DNA from 2 places in the Longibacter salinarum genome. Region 2 is predicted to be linked to the other one. Evidence: riboswitches for the same ligand, from Rfam matches in the RefSeq annotation. Region 2 holds a riboswitch; the other holds the start of a gene.
What was found. Region 2 has a riboswitch for cobalamin ahead of CRI94_RS12305 (TonB-dependent receptor plug domain-containing protein). Riboswitches for the same ligand answer to the same signal wherever they lie in the genome.
Positions count from the first base shown of each region.

Region 1: it holds a riboswitch for cobalamin, as region 2 does, so the genes downstream of both, CRI94_RS11615 (ribonucleotide-diphosphate reductase subunit beta) here and CRI94_RS12305 (TonB-dependent receptor plug domain-containing protein) in region 2, are expected to answer to the same signal.

Region 1 covers NZ_PDEQ01000005.1:371,751-382,497, forward strand. Annotated here, with positions in the region: gene CRI94_RS11605 (TonB-dependent receptor) at 1-2,084, shown strand, start outside; gene CRI94_RS11610 (PepSY-associated TM helix domain-containing protein) at 2,164-3,918, shown strand; adenosylcobalamin-variant (AdoCbl-variant) riboswitch at 4,068-4,146, shown strand; gene CRI94_RS11615 (ribonucleotide-diphosphate reductase subunit beta) at 4,375-5,403, shown strand; gene CRI94_RS11620 (ribonucleoside-diphosphate reductase subunit alpha) at 5,527-7,200, shown strand; gene CRI94_RS11625 (acyl-CoA thioesterase) at 7,343-7,753, shown strand; gene CRI94_RS11630 (RNA polymerase sigma factor) at 8,164-8,703, shown strand; gene CRI94_RS11635 (anti-sigma factor family protein) at 8,742-9,827, shown strand; gene CRI94_RS11640 (DUF4097 family beta strand repeat-containing protein) at 9,914-10,747, shown strand, end outside.
Region 2 covers NZ_PDEQ01000006.1:126,163-136,909, forward strand. Annotated here, with positions in the region: gene CRI94_RS12275 (queuosine precursor transporter) at 1-156, opposite strand, end outside; gene CRI94_RS12280 (sensor histidine kinase) at 270-1,388, opposite strand; gene CRI94_RS12285 (response regulator transcription factor) at 1,540-2,247, opposite strand; gene CRI94_RS12290 (PIG-L deacetylase family protein) at 2,308-3,048, opposite strand; gene CRI94_RS18035 ((2Fe-2S)-binding protein) at 3,740-3,970, opposite strand; gene CRI94_RS12300 (YncE family protein) at 4,015-5,094, opposite strand; gene CRI94_RS12305 (TonB-dependent receptor plug domain-containing protein) at 5,348-7,348, opposite strand; cobalamin riboswitch at 7,576-7,963, opposite strand; gene CRI94_RS12310 (hypothetical protein) at 8,079-8,507, opposite strand; gene CRI94_RS12315 (sensor histidine kinase) at 9,205-10,747, shown strand, end outside.

The DNA.
Region 1 (10,747 bases), on a different contig from region 2:
CCCGCGGCTATGAGGCCGACTACAGCTTCGTGGCGACCAAGTCTGCGACCCCGCTCGAAAACGTGCCGCAGTCCATCTCAGTCATTACAAAAGAGGTCCTCGACGATCAGCAAGTCTACCGGCTCGATGAGGCGCTCCGAAATGTGAGCGGCGTCAACACGTTTTCCGGATACAACGATTACACCGCCCGCGGCTTCCGCACCTCCGGCGGCAGTTCCTCCGATGCCCGCCTTATCAACGGTCTGAAGGGCGGCTTCTCGTTTTGGACCAGCCCGATCCTGCCCCACATCGAGCGGGTGGAGATCATCAAAGGCCCTGCATCGGCCCTCTTCGCCAACACGAACCCGGGCGGCACGATCAACCTCGTGACGAAAAAGCCGCTTCGCACGTCCCGGCAGTCGCTCAACTTCACGCTCGGGAGCTACGACACCTACCGCTCCACGGCCGACTTCACCGGCCCGCTCAACGACGACGGCACGGTTCTCTACCGCCTCAACCTGGGCTACGAGAACGCAAAATCCTTCCGCACACTTCAGTTCAACGAGTCGTACCTCATCGCGCCGTCGGTGTCGTTCATCCCGAACGAGCGAACGCGCGTGAACGTCGATCTCGTCTACTCGGATCTCGACTCCCGCCTCGACCGCGGCCAGCCGATCTTCGACCAGAGCGACGACCTGACGTCGACGCCTATCAGCTTTGCGCTGAGTCAGCCGGGCGACTACATGCACAACACGAACTTCCACGTCACGGCCTCGCTCAGCCACGAGTTCACGGACTGGCTTGAGCTCAACAGCTCGTACATGAAGTTCCGCTACGACCAGGACCTGGAGGAGCACCGCACCAGCAATGTTTTCCTCCCTAATGACCCGACCGTCCTCCAGCTCGCGTTCATTAAGCGGGACCAGGAACGCACGGTCGACAACGTGACGAACTACCTTACCGCCGAGTTTACCACCGGTCCGGTGACCCACGAAGCACTGGGTGGTGTGGACTTCTTCCAGCAAGACGATAACCGAACGCAGTGGGGCGCACGCGGCGCCGATCAATTCATTCTTGAGGACGGAACGCAGACGCCGGGTGGAAATGTCGGCAACTTCGACCTCGAAGATCCGGTCTACACGATCGAGGGCCGTAATTCGTCGACCTACGAAGCCAACTGGTTCTCGCAGGCCCGTACGTCCGACCCGATCCGCTCGCGCACCTATGGCGCCTACATCCAGGATCAGCTTTCCTACGGCCCCGTCCGCCTGCTGCTCTCGCTCCGCCACGAGTGGTACCGCGACATCCTCCCCGACGAGCAACTCGAGGGTCTGCGTGGCGCATTCCCCAACGTAGATAACACCGCGTCGCAGTCCACCTGGCTCCCGCGGATCGGTGGCGTCGTGGAAGTCACCGACGGCATCAACGTGTACGGCACCTACGCCGAGGGCTTCGAGCCGCAGACGGCCGAGTCGGTGCTGAACCCGCAGCTCGGCGGCCCCTTCGACCCGCAGCAGAGCAACGTCGTGGAAGGCGGCACGAAGGCGCGTCTGCTGAACGGCCGGCTGCTTGCCACCGCCGCAGTCTACCAGATCACCAAGCAAAACGTCCTGGTAAATGCCAATGACTCCGCCAATCCGCAGCGGCTGGAGCAGCGAGGCGAGGAGCGTGCCCGCGGCGTGGAACTCGAAGTCGCGGGCGAACCGGTGCCGGGACTCCGCCTGACCGCCAACTACGCCTACAACCGCGCCGAAATCACGGAGTCGGCCGATCCGAGCGAAGTCGGCCGGATCAAAGAAAACGCCCCGGAGCACGCGGGCGGCTTCTGGGGCACCTACACGGTGCAGTCCGGCGCCCTGACCGGCCTCGGATTCGGCGGCGGCATGCAATTCGTCACCGAGCGCAACACGTTCGAGGAGACACTGCAGCTGCCCGGCTATACCATCTGGGATGCAACGGTTTTCTACACCGTCAATAGCTTCAAAATCAAGGCGACCGTGAAGAACGCGACGGACGAGACGTACTGGACCGGCGGCTATAACTACGGCCGGATCTATCCAGGCGCCCCGCGGACCGCGCTCTTGAGCATCGGCTACACGTTCTAGCCATCGACTCATGCTCACGTTACGGAGGACGGCGCTGATGCGTCGTCCTCTTCTAATTTGCAGACGACGATAGCCCCCCATGTTTTCGAACTGGAGAAAAACGCTGTTTCGGCTTCACGGCTGGATCGGCATCAACCTCGGCCTACTGCTGTTTGTGATTTGCCTGTCAGGGACGGTAGCGGTCTTCTCAAACGAGATCGACTGGCTGCTGAACGACGACCTGCGCGCCGAGGCGACCGATGAGCCCATTGCCTGGGACGAGATCGAGGCGTCGATCGATGAGACATTTCCGGATGGCGTCAACCTCGGGATGTACGCCCCACTCGAGCCGGGTTTCGCCGCGCGGGCGTACGTCGCACTGCCGGACGGTCAGACGCGAAAGGCGTACTTTCACCCGAAAACCGGCGAACTGCAGGGACACACGAGTTTCTTCAACACGCAGCGCTTCTTTCGGAGCTTCCACCGCCGCTTCTTCGACGGCGACCGTGGGATCGTCCTCGTCACGTTGATGGCAATCCCACTTCTCTTTTCCGCCCTCAGCGGATTGCTCTACTACAAAGGATGGCTGAAGCAGCTCTTTACCGTTCGCCGCGACAAGGGCCGGCGCCTGTTCGGCTCCGACCTCCACAAGGTCGCGGGCATCTGGGGATTGCTATTTACGATCTTGATCGCCGCTACCGGCATATTCTACTTCACGGAGGTCGTCTTTACGGGCACCGGAAACTACCAGGCGCTCCACGCGGAGCCGCTGCCGAACGTCCCGGCTGAGACGCTCCCCGACTATGGCGGTCGGGCGACGATGCTCTCTGCCGGCGTGCTCGCTGACCGTGCGCGAGCCGCCCTCCCCGGACTCGACGTACGCGGCGTGCGCCTTCCGCTCGGTCCAACGGATGCCGCCTCTGTGACCGGACAAATGGGCAACCCGATCACCCGCGACCGCGCCAATGAGGTCCACGTCAATCCATACACCGGCGCGGTGTTGGGCGTACAACGCAGTAGCGAGCTGGGCGTCGTGCCGTTCATCACCGACGCGGCGGATCCACTTCACTTCGGCTACTTCGGGAGCTTTTGGACCAAGGCGCTCTGGTTCGTCTTCGGTCTCATGCTGTCCTTCTCGATCCTGACCGGCGCGTACGTCTGGGTCGTACGGTCGGAGCCCTCGCACCGCACGGCGAAGGCGGACCGTGAGGATGGACTTTCGCTCCGCCCCTTCCCCTGGCTGCGGGGTGCGGTGGTTTCTGTCGCACTGACGCTGGTCTACTGTGGCGTCGTGGTGTCCTCGACCATCGACGGCATCCAGTACTACGCTCCGCAGAACACCGGCCACGTCCCCGTCACGTCTATAGCCAATGGAGACCTTCGGGCGGATCTGCTATGCACGAAGCCGTGCGATTTACAGGACGGGTCGACGATGGCCCTTCGATTCGAGGGCAAGGACATGCCGAACCCGAAGGCTGTCACCCTCACCACGGCCGACGGTGACACCATCTCCCTTAATGCGTACCAGCAATACCATCGCGGAGAGGTGACCACCGCACCCGGGACAGCGATGACGCTCAGCCTTGCGACGTGGGACGCACCGCCCGTTCAAAAACAGTTCGAGGCTCCGTCGCCCGTTCCAGACGACCAAATGACGACCGCCGCGGCCTGGCCCGAGGCGGCACCCGGCGTCTGGTGGGTCGTGGGCGGCTTCGTCCTACTCACCGTGAGCAGCATCGGCACCTGGTTGTGGGGCGTCTGGCGAGCCTTCCAGAGCTCGCAGTCGAAAATGCAACGGAAACGCCGACGGTCCACCACACCACGTCCAGACGTGAAGCTTCCCCCCACGGCGTGACATGCTCCAACAGGCTCGTTACGGAGTAGGCGAAAAAGGCACATGATCTGGCTTGATTCTTCTATGGGCAGCCCCTACCCTGCAAGCTACATTTGATATGATCCCACGTCTTCTCCGGCTGCACGTTCGCGGTGCAGCAACGACGGCCATACCGGCCAACGTTCGGGGGAAGCCCGGTGAAATTCCGGCACTGTCGCGCAACGGTGAGAGTCCGAATGCCCGCTGAGAAGACGATCACACCCGGCCGAGCTTGTTTCTGCGTGCCGGTCGGGACCCCTACGCGTCATAGGGCCCGTGGTCTCTGAGTGTGGAGAAGAAGTGCGTTGGTATGCCCGGCTCGACTGTGTTTGCATGACACGTCGCGCGACCCTCTCGGCGTGCCGACCTTCGTCTCTTCCGCTCTGTGGCCTTTGGCGCGTTGACGCTCAAGGTTATCGTCTTACACAGAGCCCGCTTATGCCCGCCCCCTCGTCCGCCGTCGCCTCCTCTCCGGCCAAAGAACCATCTTCGCGCAGCCTCTTCACGCCGCGCGTCCATCTGAAGCCGCACGACTACCCGCATCTGCTCGATTTCAAGACGGCGATCCGCCGGTCGTACTGGGTCCACGACGAGTTCAACTTCGAGGGCGACGTACAGGACTTCCGCGTCAACTGTACGGACGTCGAGCGGAGCGTCATCAAGAAGACGATGCTCGCCATCGCGCAGATCGAGGTATCGGTCAAAACGTTCTGGGCCGATCTCTACCAGCGCCTCCCGATTCCCGAGATCGGCGCCGTGGGAATGACCTTCGCGGAGTCGGAGGTCCGGCACATGGACGCGTACTCGCACCTGCTGGAACGCCTCGGGCTAAACGATGCCTTCCGCGAGATCGACGAGATCCCAGCCATCCGCGACCGGATCGACTACCTCGACGACGCGCTCCAGCGGGCGAAAGACGGACGCGACCGCGAGCTGGCATTCTCCATCCTCCTCTTCTCGATCTTCGTCGAGCACGTCAGCCTCTTCAGCCAGTTTCTCATCATGCTCTCGTTCGACAAGCACGAGAAGCGGTTCAAGGGCGTCGCGAACGCTGTCGAGGCGACATCGAAGGAAGAGCAGATCCACGGCCTCTTCGGCATCGAACTGATCGACCTGATGCGCGAGGAGCGTCCAGAATGGTTCGGTCCGGGCTTCGAGGACGACGTGCAGGCCGCCTGCGAGAAAGCCTACAAGGCAGAAATGAAGATCCTCGACTGGATCTTTGCCGAAGGAACGCTCGACTTCCTGCCGCGCCCGGTCATCGACACGTTCCTCCGCGACAAGTTCAACCAGGCGCTCGACAACGTGGACATCGAGCCGCTCTTCGACGTGGATGCCGACCGCCTCGCCGAGACGCGCTGGTTCTACGAGGAAATCCTGCTCACGAAGGGCAACGACTTCTTCTCCAAGCGCGGCACCAGTTACTCGAAGATGACCCAGAGCGTCAGCGGCGACGACCTTTTCTAGACAGCGGTATCCGGGGGTTCGATGCAACCTTCGAATCCCGTTTTCCGGACGCGCCACCGAACTCCTCCTCGGCTGTCAGGCTCGACGCCCGACGCGAAAACCTCTTTTCTTACTACTCCGCCTATGCCCGCCACTGCAACAACCGAACGCGCACCTTTTCACTGGCTGAACGACGACATCCGGACGTTCCTCCGTCGCGGCTACCTGCTCGACGGCGTGACAGCGGAAGAGCGCGTCCGCCAGATCGCCGACCACGCCGAGTCCATCCTCGGGATTGACGGCTTCGGCGACACCTTCTTCGAATACGTCGGCCGCGGCTACTACTCGCTGGCCTCCCCGATCTGGTCCAACTTCGGGCTCAACCGCGGCCTTCCGATCTCCTGCTTCGGCTCGCACATCGAGGACTCGATGGACTCGATCCTCGACACGCACGCGGAGGTCGGGATGATGACGAAAGTCGGCGGCGGCACGTCCGGCTACTTCGGCGAACTGCGTCCGCGCGGGGCAGCCATCAAGAATAACGGCACGACGAACGGCACCTACCCCTTCGCGCAGCTCTTCGACACGATCATCAACGTCGTGTCGCAGGGGGAAACGCGCCGCGGCCACTTCGCCGGCTACATCGACATCGAGCACCCGGACGTCGACGAGTGGCTCAACATTCAGTCGGACGGCGACGCCATCCAGACGATGTACTACGGCGTGGTCGTGGGCGACGAGTGGATGGAGGCGATGATCGAGGGCGACGCCGACAAGCGGGCGCTGTGGGCGCGCGTGATCGAGGCGCGGATGAACCATGGCATCCCATACATCCTCTTTCGCGACAACATCCAGCGCGGCCGGCCGCAGGTATACAAGGACAAGGGCTACGACGTCCGCGCCAGCAACCTCTGCAGCGAGATCGCGCTTCCCGCGACGGCCGACGAAAGCTTCGTCTGCTGCCTCTCCTCCATGAACGCGCTGCACTACGACGACTGGAAGAACACCAATGCCGTCGAGGTCATGACCTTCTTCCTCGACGCGGTGATGCAAGAGTTCATCGACGGCGCCTCCGGCACCAAGCACATGGAGCGAGCCGTCCGCTTTGCAAAGCGGCACCGCGCAATCGGCATCGGCATCCTGGGCTGGCACTCGTACCTGCAGTCGAAGCGCATCCCGTTCGAATCGATGGACGCGAACATGCAGGGCGCGGAAATAGCGAAGACCATCAAGGAGCGCTCCTACGCCGCGTCGGCGGATCTAGCCGACCGGTTCGGCGAGCCGGAGGTGCTCGAAGGCTACGGCCGGCGCAACGCCACCACGATGGCCGTCGCTCCCACCAAGTCCAGCAGCTTCATCCTGGGGCAGGTGAGCCCATCGATCGAGCCGATCAAGAGCAATTACTTCGTGCAGGACCGCGCGAAAGCGAAGGTCACCTACAAGAACCCGTACCTGCAGGATCTGCTCGAGGAGAAAGGCTGCAACACGGAGGCAGTGTGGGACGACATCGCACTCCGCGACGGCTCCGTGCAGCACCTCGATGTGCTCACCGACGAGGAGAAGGCGGTCTTCAAGACGTTCAGCGAGATCAGCCAGATGGAGATCATCAATCAGGCCGCGAGCCGGCAGAAGCACATCGACCAGTCGCAGTCCCTGAACCTGGCGATCGACCCGTCGAACACGCCGGTGAAGGAGATCAACAAGCTCTACATCGAGGCATGGCGGTCCGGCGTCAAGTCGCTCTACTACCAGAACGGCGTCAACGCCGCGCAGAGCCTCTCCCGAGAGCTCCTCGCCTGCCGGAGTTGCGAAGGGTGACAACGTATCGAGTTCAAGGGTCACGGTTCACCGTTCAAGGTTCGCAGACCCGGATCGCATCGCGTCCCCAAACGCTCTTTCACACTTCCAACCTTCCGCACTTTCACACTTCGACACGTCCACACCTTCAAACCGGAAAGCCATGCCTGCGATCTCGACACCGGTGTCCGATACTGACCTCGAAAGGGATGCCGAGACGCGCCTCGTCCATGCCGTTTTTCCCGGAGACACGAACCACTATCACACGCTCTTCGGGGGGACGGCGATGGCGTGGATGGATCAGGCGGCGTTTATCTGCGGGACGCGGTGGTGCCGGACGAAGGTCGTAACGGTTCACTCCAGTGAGATCGACTTCAAGCACCCGGTGCCGGAGGGCACGATCGTGGAGCTGGTGGCCCGCGTGACGGATACCGGGCGCACGTCGCTCACGGTCCGCGTGGAAATGTTTATCGAGCCGATGGACCGCCGCGAACGCACGCTGGCGTGCAGCGGCCAGTTCGCGATGGTCTCGCTCGACGAAAACGACGAGCCCCTCGAGGTGCCAGCGCGGTAAGGTTCAGAGTTCAGGGTTCAGGGTTCAGGGTTTCCAAGGGGGAATCACCCTCAAACGTGGGCGCAAAACCACACGTGAGCGACGCACGGCCGTGCGTCGCTTTTTTTATTTCCGGTTTCCTTTACGGAAATATCCGTTTCCGCCCCTGGCCATCCCCCCACCTCACACCCCTTCCCCCACGCCCCCTTTCCCACATCCATACTTCCAAACTTTCATACTTCCAGACCTTCCGCCGGTCGCTTCCGGCACAAATGTCTTCATTTCAATTACACATACCGGAGTGTAAACTCTTCCTAGACATCCCGTGTCGGAGTGAGGTGAAGGGCCGGAGCAGACGTTCTTCCCCGTGAAGCGCTGATTCGGGCCGCCCCCGCCGACCTCTTTCCTCATCTGTAATCGGACGCTCACCCGTGACTTCAGCGGCGGCAACCCAGCCCAGCGTTGCATTCCAGGATCTCGTAGAAACGCACAAAAAGCGGGTCTACTACCTGGCTCTCGACCTGACCGGCAACCACCACGACGCCGAGGATCTGGCGCAGGAGGTCTTCATCAAGGCCTTCCGCGCGATGGATTCGTTCCGCGGCGACGCGAAAGTGTTCACGTGGCTCTACCGGATTGCGGTCAACACGCACCTGAACCGCCGCCGCAAGAAGGCGGTGCGGCACATGCACCTCAAGGAAGACTTCGACCGCGAGGTCGACGACTCCGGCGCCCTTCCCGATACCGACGAACAGGCCCAGCGGCAGCAGATGCAGTCGCACATCGAGGCTTCCCTCGAGGCCCTTTCGCCGCGCGAGCGGTCCGCGTTCGTCCTGAAGCACATGAACGGTCTCACCATCAAAGACACGGCTGCCGCGATGGATGTCGCGCCCGGCACCGTAAAGAGCCTGCTGTATCGCGCGACCCGCAAGCTTCGCGATGAACTCGCCTTCTACCGCGATGACCTGTAGAGACCGCTCCCTGCCCCACCCGACGATCTTTTCCTACCATGAGTGACGCCTGCTCTACATACAAGCCGTTGATGACCGAGGCGCTGTTCGATGAACTATCGGCCGCGGACCGGCAACGCCTGGACGCCCACCTGGAGAACTGCCCGCGCTGTGCTGAGGAGTTCGCCTCGCTGCAGTCCACGCTCCAGGTGACCGCGCAGTACGAGCGACCGGAACGGTCAGAAGCATACTGGGACGCCTTCAGCGATCGCCTGTATGACCAGATCGATCGCGAAACGGCCCGATCCGGTTCTCTGCGAGCGGCGACCGCCCCAGAGGAAGCATCCTGGACCGATCGGCTCCGCTCATGGTGGGCGTCGCGTCCCGCGCTGATCCCATCAACCGGGATGCAGTGGGTGCTTCAGGGCGCGCTCGCTCTCCTGCTGGTCGCTGCTGGACTCGCGATCGGCCGTGTCACGGCCCCGGCTCCCACACCCGCCGACCGCCTCGCCGAAACCTCCGGTCCCGGCACCGACCCGCTGCTGACGCCCATTGCCACGGGCCAGAGTCAGAGGAACGTGGAGCCCCGACTCATGGGCGTCGAGGACATCACGTACGACGTAACGGATGGCTCCGTCGAGATCCGCTACAACACGACGAACGACGTGGTTGTCCGTGGCAAACCGGAAGATCCAAAAATCCAGCGTCTGCTCCGCGCCGCGTTGCTCGACGAAAGCAATCCCTCCTCGCGCCTCCACGCGGTGAAAACGCTTGAAGCCGCCCAGCCGAGCGCTGACGCCGAACTCGTGAACGCCCTGACGTACCTCGTTCGCGACCAGTCGAACCCCGACATGCGACTTCGCGCGGTCCGGGCGCTCCGGCGACTTCATCAATCCCGACCGATGAGCGAGTCCACCCGCGGCGTGCTCGTCAACGTGTTGCTCGAAGCAGAGCTTCCCGCGCTTCGCATCGAGGCGCTGGAGTCGCTCACGAACGACGCCACAATGTCTCCGGAGCAGCCATCCGCCGGTGAGAATGCCGTACCGAGCTACCTGTATCAGGCGCAGTCCGACTCCAACGGATACGTGCGCTACCGCGCCAACGAATTGCTCCAACAGATTCGGGCCGACGGCGAAAGCCTGTAATGCCGATGCGCTTTCGGTCTCTCCATCCATACATTTTTACCCAGCATCCGTCCATGACACCTTTCGTTCGCACCTCCATATTCTGTGTGGTTCTCCTAGCACTCGTGATCGGCATTCCGACCGCGCAGGCGCAGGATCTCCAGCGTGAAGGCAATGGCTTCGTTAATGTCAGCACCAAAACATTCGAGGTCGGCCCGGGCGGTACGCTCGACATCTCGACCAAGGGCGGCCCCGTTGTCGTCGTCGGGAGCGACCGGCAGAACGTCGAGGTCGAGGAAACCATCCGGGTTCGCACCACGAGCCGTCGCGACGCCGAGTCGACCGTGGCGAACACGGAGGTAGAATACGACGTCAGCGGCTCCACGCTCTCGATTCGCACGCCTGGCGGCTGGAGCCGGTCCGGCGTTATGATCGGATTCGAGGTCCGCGTCCCGAGACGCTTTACCGTAACGGCGTCCACGGCAGGGGGCCCGGTGTCGATCGAAAACATCGAGGGTCGCGTCGACGGAAAAACCTCTGGTGGGCCGGTCTCCTTCGAAGACATCACGGGCGACGCCGACGCGAAGACATCCGGCGGCCCGGTGAGCCTCGACAATATTACCGGTAACGCGACCGCCAAGACGAGCGGTGGACCGATCCGCGCCGAGTCAATCGGCGGCGAACTGGACGCGAAAACCTCGGGCGGACCGATCTCCATCGAAGACGTGGGTGCCGACGCGAGCATCGAGTCGGCCGGCGGTGGCCTGAGCGCCATCAACGTGCGCGGCTCGCTAAACGCTCGCACGGCCGGCGGCGACGTCGAGGTCGAGCAGGTCACCGGTGATGTGGAGGCGAAGACGTCCGGGGGGGACATCGAACTCATGTCGATCGGCGGATCGCTCACGGCAAGCACCGCGGGCGGCGACATCGAGGGCAGCGAC
Region 2 (10,747 bases):
CTCCTGCCCTGCAAGGTTGATGACGAACGGCAGATCGACGACCGTGAAAAACTTACTGGCTGTCGCCTCCGCCACGACGAGTGCCGTCAGGAAGATGGCGGCGCAAATGACATACAGCTTCTGCGGTCGGGAAAGAACGTAGGCCTCGCGAATCATAGGGGAGAGGTGGGTGAAACGGGCAGAGTGCCGGGAGGGGAGCAGGGTGCGATCCACGACTTCTCTGGGCCGTACCGCATGATTTCCGCCTCCGTTCCGCGCCGTCAGATACGTTACGACGCGTGCGTGTCGCGGGCCGGCTCGGAAGCTGTCGGAGCCTCATTTGTTGGCTCGCCGTCGTACACGGCCGGAAGGGTAAAGCCAAACGTGCTTCCGCTGCCGGGTGTGCTCTCGATCATCAACTCCCGTCCGTGCGCACTGAGGATGTGCTTGACGATCGCGAGGCCGAGACCGGTCCCTCCCTGACTGCGCGATCTGGACTTGTCGACGCGGTAAAACCGCTCCGTCAGACGCGGGATGTGCTCGGGTGAAATGCCGAGTCCATCGTCGGCGACGGTAATCTTTACCTCGTCGGATGGAAGGAGGCGCGCGATAATCTCAACGTGGCCGCCTTCTCGGTTATATTTGATCGCGTTATCACTGAGGTTCACGAGCACCTGACGTACACGCTCACGATCCCCGTACACCTTTGGCAGACTCTCCGGGAGCCGATGTTGCAGCGTCACGTTTTTGTTCTCGGCCTTGATCTCAAGCGACTCGACGACGCCTTCAACCAGAGATCGAAGGTCGAATGGCTCCGCTGACATTTCGAGTTCGCCGGTCTCGATGCGTGCGATGTGCGACAGGTCGCGCGCAAGGTTATCGAGACGATTGGTGTTGCGCATGATTTTCTCCAGGAACGATCGATTTACGGACGGATCGTCGACCGCTCCATCGAGCAGCGTTTCCGTAAATCCCTGGACGGAGAAAATCGGCGTTTTAAGCTCGTGCGAGACGTTACCGATGAACTCACGTCGGTAATTCTCCATCTGTTTTAAGTCCTGAATTTCCCCCTCAAGCGTCTGGCCGGTACGGAAGACTTCCCACACAAGCTTCCGCATCTCATCGCCGCTCGGCCGCGGGGCGGCTTCCAGATCGTCGAACTGGTGCTGGCGAATCTGCTGTAGCGTGCGTATGGCATGGTGAACGCGGGGCGTCACAAATCCCCACACGGCGACGTACGTGCCAAACCCAATCCCAACGGTCATCGCGACGAGGGTGAGCCACGAGGCGTCAAAAAGAACGACCGTAAGGGCGAGTGCGACCACCATCACCGTCCCGGCCGTTTTCAGCGTCAGGCGAGAGAACAGCGGGGGGCGTTCGTCGGGCGTTGAAGGGGGCGATGTTGTCATATCGGTAAAGCGTCTGAACGGTACGGGCAGACGAATGGGGTTGCGCGTCGGGGCTCAACATAGCGAGCAGCGACATGAGGCGAGTCACCGTGGGATTAACGATCGCATGATCGTCAGTGCATGCGCCCGGGGCAATTGATCGCGTGCCCGATTAACCTCGGAATCGATACCCGACCCCTTTGATGGTCTCGATGTAGTCGGATCCGATCTTCTCTCTGATCTTTCGCACGTGGACATCTACGGTTCGGTCGACGACGTAGACATCCGGTCCCCAGACCTCGTCGAGAATTTCCTGACGCGTAAACGCCGTACCGGGGTGGGAAGCCATGAACTGCAGCAGTTCAAACTCCTGCTTGGGGAAATGCATCTCCTTCGAGCCGTTCTCTTGCTCCTGTATGACAATAAACCGATCGCGATCAATGGTTAGGTCATGGATGCTCAGAGTGTCGGGCGGCGTATCATTCCGTTTCGACGACCGAAGAAGCGCCCGAACCTGACTCACGATAACAGGAATGGAGACCGGCTTGCTCAGGTACGAATCGGCCCCACTCTCCAGGCCCTCGATCATGCTTTCCTCCTCCGTACGTGCCGTGAGCATCAGAACCGGAATCGTACGCAAGTACGCGTCTTGCCGAATCCGACGACATGTCTCGAGCCCATCCATCTCAGGCATCATTACGTCGAGAATGATGAGGTCAGGCTCGATGTCCCGAGCTGTGGCCAGTGCTTCCTGCCCGTCTCGCGCCGCGGCAACCTCGTATCCTCGATTGGTGAGGTTGTAGTCCAGAAGATCGATGATATCCTGCTCGTCATCGACCACAAGAATAACCGTGTCACCGGAAGCGTCAGAGCGTGTCATGATAGGACGGTGGTAGCCAGGGAGACGATAAAGGGGGCAGTCCCTTAGGTTACCGTAAAGTTAAGAGGTTTCGTCCCACCATGCAATGTCCGGAAGATCGTCCGTCAAATCAGAGAGAGGAGCGTCGTGTGATTCACCGAAGAGCTCAAAGGAAACGCCGTCTTTGACCTCTGAAAGAGGCTGATGCTCTTCAATGACCGGGAGGTACGTCTCGTACGAGTGCAGCGCTGCTTGCGCTCGCTCAAGGTCTGAGTCGGTAAACGTCGTAACGCAGCCGATCTTCGCTGCGGGAGACGACTGCAGATGATCGGGGCGTTCGCTGTCGTCCGGGGCAGGCGGAAGAGTGAAGAAGGCGAGGCGTTTGGGGTATGGCCGTCCCTGAGCTCGCAGGGCGCAGGCGAGGTGTTTCACCACAGCATGAGAGACGAGATGGTCGGGGTGGCCGCTGATCCCGTGGACCGGATACGTGATGAGAACATCCGGGGCCGTGCGGCGGACATGCTTTTCGATGATGGCAGCCAGCCGACGCGGATCGATGGCATCGAGTTCGCCGTCGGGAAGGTCGAGGACCCGAAGGGAGGATAGGTCGAGCTCGCGTGCGACGTTTTGCATTTCCTTGAATCGAACATTCCCCATCTCGTCCTTCGATAGCCCGAGACGCTCGCGCTGCGACGTTGCTTCTCCTCGCGTGAGTGTGAGAAGATGAACCTCGTGGTTCTCACGTCGCTGTCGCGCGAGCGCAGGAGCTGGGCCGAAGGATTCGTCGTCAGGGTGGGGAAAAACGTACAGCAGGGAGGCCATGTGAGATGGGGAAATGGATAGCAGGCAGGTGACGATGAAATTAAGAAGTCAGAATCTGTTTGGCGGACGGCCTTCGGCCACCCAAATGTACGGACCTCACGACGGTCGGTCCTCGCTGCGCTCCAAACCCCAGGCACGGTTGAGCTCGCGCATCGCGTCTACTAAGTCATTGCGAAAGGATAACCGTCAGACTGAATAATAGGTATGAACAGCTGCGCTCATTCTTTTGTGATGCACCTGCCAAACAGGTTGTCAGCACGATACATAGTAAGAATTGAGCGAGCAAGCGAACGAATCTTGTACCCGTACCTCAACAGGACGTAGGTCTCGGGTGGCTCCGAATTTCTTTGTGCTTGTGCACGTCCGCGGATCGGAGGTCTTAGGATACGTATTTGAATGCGATGAAATTACCCCCGAGAGTCCTCTGTGCTCAGGTCGCACTGCCCCAATCCGTTTTCCGAATGATATTGCCGGGATCGTCCAAACCGTGTCCTCGCAGCGGCTCCGAGTTGGGAAGAGCAACGTTTCAACAATACACGTTCAACCGTTCTTCTGTTAGGGTGTGGCGCGTCTGCCGAGTCGAAGCCGTTGGAGACATCGACATTTTACAGTCGAAACGGTATAACAAACAGAAGAGGACGCCCGGTGATACCGAACGCCCTCCGATTTATGCGCCGACCCTTATTCAGGTTCAATCAGATGAGGCGAACGTACGTGGTTCGTCTTGCTCTCGAATGATTTCATCGAACGATGTGTCGCCCGTTCGCAGCATTCTCCGTACATACGGGTGACAAAGCTGGCATTTCTTGCCGAACTCGACGTGTTGCTGAAGCTCTTCCACGGAGGTAGCGCCGGTTGTCTCGGCGATCGCTCGTAACTCAACGAAGGGTTTCTGGAAGCAGTAGCAACGGTCGATATTCATCGGAAGCGACGTCGGGTGAACGAGAGCCGAAAGAAGAAGGCGAATTACCGGGCATTGATGGAAAAGTCGATGTGAGCCGGAGCAACGCCAGCCTGAATCGTGTCGACGGCTGCACCACCCCGCTCGTGCACGGTGACGGTTCCGCTTTCGTCAAACGGACTGGCCGGTGAAAGGCGACCGATGTACAACAACTCGTTTCTATCGTCGTAGCCGACAGCGCCGGGGCTGTCGCCCGCAACGTCGAGACGCGACTCGATCTGGTTCGTTGCCGTATCATATCGAAGAACACGTCCATCGGCCAGAAGAGCATATGCCTCTTCTGCTGCTGAGCTGTAGCTTACGTGTTGGCCGAAGCTCGCCGAGCTGATCTGCGTCGTTAGTTCGACCTCGTCACTGATAGAGCCCGTCGACGGATCGACGACACGGATGGCCCCTGGACTCGACGTTGACGGGTTGCCGGTCTGGATGCCGGTGCAGAACACGATCACCTCGTCATCCTCGTCACGTACAAGAGAACGTGGGCCCGTGCAACCGATGTCGATCGTCTGGACAGTGAGATCATTCGCATCGATGATGCCGATGGACGATCCGCTACCGAAACCGCCGAGCGCGACAACGATCGTGGAGCCCAGCACCTCCACATCTTCGGGTGTACCGGGGACATCGACAGAATCAACGACGGTGCTCGTCGTGAGGTCAACCACGTCCACATCGGACGGGTCAACTCCGTAATCCTGGCTTGTCACGTAGGCTCGATCTCCGTTCACGGCGACGTAACGCGGGTTGGGAATACCCGTGATTTGGCCAATACGCTCATTCGTTGGGGTGTCGTAGATGTCGACCGTAGCCGTTTCTCCGAACACGACGAAGAGCCGTCCGCGAGGTCCGACCTCGATGCTCTGAATGTAAGACGAAAACCCGGCCTGACCAGCAGGAGGAAGCGTTTGAAGAGCTTCGGTCTGCGGATTGAAGATGGTCAGCGAACTGTTCGCATTGCCAAACGCACCACCGTTGGCGATGTAGACCCCAGATGTTACGACCGTCATAGAGTCATCTTCGGTGAGGTCGCATCCGGTAAAGAGAAGGAACAGAGAAAGGAGGGAGAGTAGCGAAACTGTGCGCATATTCGAGAAACGAAGTAAGGGGAGAGGGTTACCGACCGGACACGTTCGTTAGAGCGTGTGTCATTTCAGCATTCCACGGCGCGGCTGCTCAGACGTGTACGGCAGTATGCGGGAATGGGAGTGTGAGAGGGCCTCATGTTTGACCATAACGCCGTATTTTCGGAACGCATGAGACGCGCGAGGTCCGTTTTTCGATGACATACGAAGACATTCCGGTTTGATATCAAAACAGTCCGGTAGATAGGGAAGGGGGCTAGAGTTCGACCATGAGTCGAACGTGAAGGTGGCGAGGAGGCATGGGACGGTTGCCGACGGTGCGGTAGTCGGCCCCGGTGAGGTTGTCCGCGCGCAGGCTAAGTTGCGCGCGAAGCGAGTCGAAGGTGTGCGTGACCCGAATCTGGGCATCCGTCACGATGTACGCGTCGAGATAGCGAGAGCCTGTGCTGCTGATGTATCGGCGACCGGTATAGCGGGCATTCAGATCCAGCGCCACCGGGCCGTACGTGAGGGTACCATGCCATTTCGCCTGCTCCCGTGGAAGGTAGCGCAGGGGAGCATTGTACGATGCTGTACCGGGCTGGGAGCGATTCCGCGCATCTGTGTACGTGTAGGTAAGCCCGGTGTCGACCGTCCAGCGTTCGGTCAGCGAGAGTCGCGTTCCACTGGAGAACTCGACGCCGCGAGCGATAACGCGCTGTTCGTTTTCGGGAGACCACGAACCGGAGCGCACGGGCGACCAAATGATTTGGTCGTGTCTCCAGTTGTGGAAGACGGTCGCCTCTGCGTGCCACGCCGGTTGTTGCCAGTGGACACCAGCGTCTGCGCTCCATCCGCGTTCCGGTTGAAGGTCGGGATTACCGCCGGGTTGCCAGAAGCGGTCGTTGAAGGTGGGCATCCGGAACGTGCTTCCGACGTGCGCCTTGAGACGCAGGCTCTCCCAGGTCGATATCGGTTGGAAATTTGCACCCATGCGAGGGCTCATCGCGGTACGGGTCCGTGCCGCCGGCGGTACGTACAAATCGATTCGGATCGCGGGAAAAAGACGGAGCCGGCCGAAGGTGCCGATCGCGCTCGTAAACGCTCCGGCATGCCATTGATGTGCATCGTCCTGCAGGTTCGGATGGCGAGCGAGGGAGACATCCCCGTTGATGCCGGAGGTCGCGAGCCAGCGGGAACCGATGGGAACGCGCCCTTCGACATCGAAATTTGCCGTCCAGGTGCGTCCCGTATCGTCTACATTTTGCGACGGATTCCGATAGCGTAATTGCGTGTGTTGGACGAGCATGCTGCTTTCCAGTTGCCCCCAGCTAGCCTGTTGCTTGTCGCGGGCCCAGAAGCGGAACTGAGTATCCCACTGTCGCTCATCGCCTTCCACGGCGGCACCGGGGCGGGGAAGACCGCGCTCGGCGTGGGTGAACCACGCGGCAGTTTGCCATGGGTGCTTATCGTCGCCTCCCCTGACGGCTGCGTACCCCGTGTAGCGGGTCCGATCTGCGTTTTGCCGCTGGACCGTTTGCGGGGGAAACGAGGCTTGGTCGAGATACGGAAAATTGTTCGTGCTATGCCGAATCTCGCCCGCTGCGACCACGGAGACGGACCCCGCATGCGTCCCCGTCAGAAGGCTGCCGCCTCGCTCTCCGTACGCTCCAGCAAAGGTGGAGGCGCGTGCGATGGACTCTTCGGTTGGGCGGACGGTTTGCAGGTGGATGGCTCCGCCCATTCCCGATGAGCCATAGAGCGCCGAGGCGGGGCCGTGCATCACCTCCACGGATCGGATCAGAGTGGAGGGGAGAAGGCTCAGGTCGAGTTGGCCGAGCTGTGGGTCCGCAATCGCGTGCCCATCGAGCAATACGACTGTCTGTGCAGAGCCGGTACCTCGCAGCGACATGGTGGCGATTCCCGTTTCGCCATATCGGCGAACATGCAGGCCCGCTCGATCCTCGAGCAGATCACTGACGGAGGATGCCCCTGTCTGGGCGATTGAGGTGGAATCGAAAACAGAAATCCGCGCCGGGGACGTCAGCGCAGGTGTGGGAAGACGGGTTGCGGTGACCGTAACATTCGGCAGCGAAAGCTCCCACTGGATGTCAGACGTGTCACGTGAACTGGTGCGCTCGGCGGAAGCGACGGGTTGAGCGTTCGCCGCAGACTGCGCACGGAGAGGCAACGACCACGCGCAAGCAGTCAGTGAGCTGACAAGCAGAGCGACAGTGGCTCTGTATACAGTTTCCCAGAATGTAGAACGTACGTCCATAAAAAAACCTCACCTCAGACGAGAGGTGGGGTCGTGGACGAACAACTACGTTACGAACGGGCACCGATACGGATAGAGGACCCGAAGGGCGGTGCCGGAAGGTGTGCGAATGCGAGACGAGGGGGCGTTTCCTCAAAAGTCGTTCTCGCACAAACTCGTCGACCGGGAGCGGTGCGATTCGTACGAAGCGTCGTGCACGCCACCACCCTCAGATCCCGAAGGTATGTTGGCGAATCACACCGCAGGCAGGTCTCCTGGCTCACCGGGCGTGCGGATAGCTCCTTCGCTCTCTTTTTCGACTGTTGGCCGATGTGGAACGAAGCAGATCGCACGGACGCGTAGTGCAGAGCGCCGTCCTCTCCGCCGAAGGCCTTCCCGCACGTGCAGACGCAAAGCCAGATATGACTTTGCGATCATGCTGACGCACAGTGACCCATGACATCTTCGAGAGACGACGCACCGCCCGGTTAACAGTTGCGGGTACAGCCCCCGACTTGACAGTGAAGACGTCAGAATTGAAAACTCAGACGATTCGGTCTGTCGCACGGGCGTTCCCTTTTCATCTCGCGGGCCGATCATGCCGGCGACGCGAGAACCTGCGGTGCCTGTGAAAGAACAGCTTTAACCTACGACGTCACGCTTTCATTTCCAACCTCCTTGACATAGTCCTTTCAAAATCTCCCTCTGGTCGCGCCTGATGCCGAATTGGCATTGATCAGGAGCGCTTTATTCAGGAAGAACCACGGAGCCGATCTGCCAGTCGGGCCGCGCGATCGGAATCCGTTCCTAATTCGCCGCCGGCTGAGTCAGGGACTTCCGTATCCGAAGAGGCTGTCCGTTTTTCCGTCGAAGATGCATTCGAGTTTGCGAGGTCACCTGTTGTGTCCTGATCCACACGTCGGGCCTTCAAGTCATCCCAGGACTCGCTCGTGACAATTGTTTCGAGGTTCTGAATGCGCCGTCGTAGGCTATCTCTTTCCTGCTTCACGTCGTCGAGCATTTTCGCGAGCGAAGAGATCGTCTGTTCGAGATCACGCATCCGGTCATCGTCTCCAGATTGCGACGTAATTTCTAGCTGCTTTACGTAGACCCACGAAATTACGGCTACGATTGGGAGCCCGAAGAGAAGCAAAATGCTCAGCGTACCCGGAGAAAGCATGATAATCTGTTTGGCGGATGGATCGCGGAAACGTAGCTGTTCAACCCTACTCACAGGCGTCACAACCTGCTTGGCGGGTGGGCGCAAAACGGAAGCGACGTTGTTTATGCAAATTCGGGGGCCAATGATACGTTCGCTACGAGGCAGAAGACAGGGTGCAAGAGATCAACCGAGCCGTGTATTGCGAGCAGAGCGAAGATCGAGCAGCGGAAGATCTGTACCGTTGGATTACCGAAGACGGTCCGCCAATCAGATTCTGACTATTCTAATGGCGATCAGAATAGGGTATGGACAAAATATGCACAGGATGTAACGGTTTGTGCGTGTCGTACTTCTACGTGTTGGAATGTAAGCAAAGCGGTCGCAGGATGAAGCCACTCGAACGAGCACATTCTCGTGGTCCCCGGCGGACGTATTTGTGGAGGTGGTGAAATTTGTGACACCGGCGATCCTGTCGTTGCGGGTGAATGTCAGCCTCTGTAATATTTTACACTGTTTTCTGTATTACGCCGGTGTAGTACAACTCCTTTCGTCCCAGCCGGGAGATCGCAGATTACTCAGCCCTTTTTGAAGTCGAATCAACATGGCGCCGTCGTCTGCTTTGCAAACGAAGGCCTGTATACCGCCTCAGGGCGATCCCACAACCGGGTGTCCGAACGTTCATTCTGGGGGACAGGTTCGATCTGGATTCTCTCTGATGCAGGTCATCGCTCTACTCGTTTTCCTGGCGTGTAGCAGTCATTCGCTACAGGCTGCCGTACCCAACCGCGTCGAAGCAACGGGCCCCGGGGGTACGTCTGAAGCATCCAGCTCTGCAGACTCCCTCGAGGTCGAGCTGCCGGGAGAGGTACGGGTCGACGCCGATGCCGATGGACGTCCGGATCGCATCGGTGAGACTGTTCGAGTAGGAGGTCGCGTCGGCGCCTCACGGGGCGTGGTTGGAAGTAACGTGACAGTGATCCAGTCCGCCAGACACGGGATTACACTGGTTACAGCTGGGGGACCTGCGGCTGTTAGGGGGGATAGTATCGTGGCGACGGGAGTCGTGGAGCAGGAGTACGGACGGACGCAGGTCCGCGTATCATCGTATTCTGTGTTGCCCGTTCCTCCTCGCGTTCCGACGCCGGTACAGTTAGATGTCGGACAAGCTCTCGGAGAGCGGTACGAGAGTGTCGTTGCAACAATCTACGGTCAAGTCAAACGAAAGGACCGTAACAACGGCGGACACTATCTTGTGCTGGAGTCCGCAAAGGGTGGCGATGAAATTGCTGTTTTCGTGCCCATGAGTCGTGTCGATCGGGTCCCACTCAGTGCCATCGCAGAGGGCGATGACGTAACTGTGAGCGGTGTGCTTCAGCAGCACGATTACACGAGTCCCTACACCTCGTACTACGAGCTCATTCCCCGAACCTCTGCGGATGTCGTGCGGACGGCTATACCGCGCCGATACTATCGAAATGCCCTTCTCCTCGGCGGCTTGCTTATCATTCTGTCCGTTGGCGCCGTCGTCCTACTACGGGTTCAAGTCCGACGTCGGACGAATGAACTTGCGGAAAGCCGCGCCCGCTTTCAGCGCCTTGCTGAGGCGACCTTCGAGGGAATCGTCATTCATGCGGAAGGGAAAATCATTGATGTCAACCAGGCCATATCTCATATGACGGGATATGAGCGTCAGGAAATTCTCGGTCGAAATGCGATGGAGTTCGTTTCGGAGTCGACTCGGCCGATTGCAGCCACTCAGATTGCCCGAGATGGAGAAGACCCGTACGAGTGTGTTCTCGTTCGAAAGGATGGATCGACGTTTCCTGCTGACATACAGGCGAAGACGGTCGTAGAGGGAGATAGGAAACTTCGGATTGTAGCGGTCCGGGATGCGACAGAGCGTAAGAGGCATGAGACCGAGCTCCTTCTGGCGAAACAGGAAGCGGAACAGGTTGCACGATTGAAATCGAGCCTACTCAACAACATGAGCCATGAACTACGTACACCAATCACGAGCATCATTGGTTATGCGGAGTTGATCATGGACGAGCCAGCGGAAACGCATGATCTCTTCGCGCAGCGCATCCGGGAGAGCGGTCGGCGTCTCTCGGAAACGCTCCGGTCCGTTCTGGACATGGCTCAGATTGAAGCTGGCACCGTCGATCTTCACATCGCTGACGTCGATACTGGAAGAGTCGCAGCGGAGGTCGTGTCGGCACACGAACCCATGGCCTCGAATGAAGGGGTCGCCTTGTATC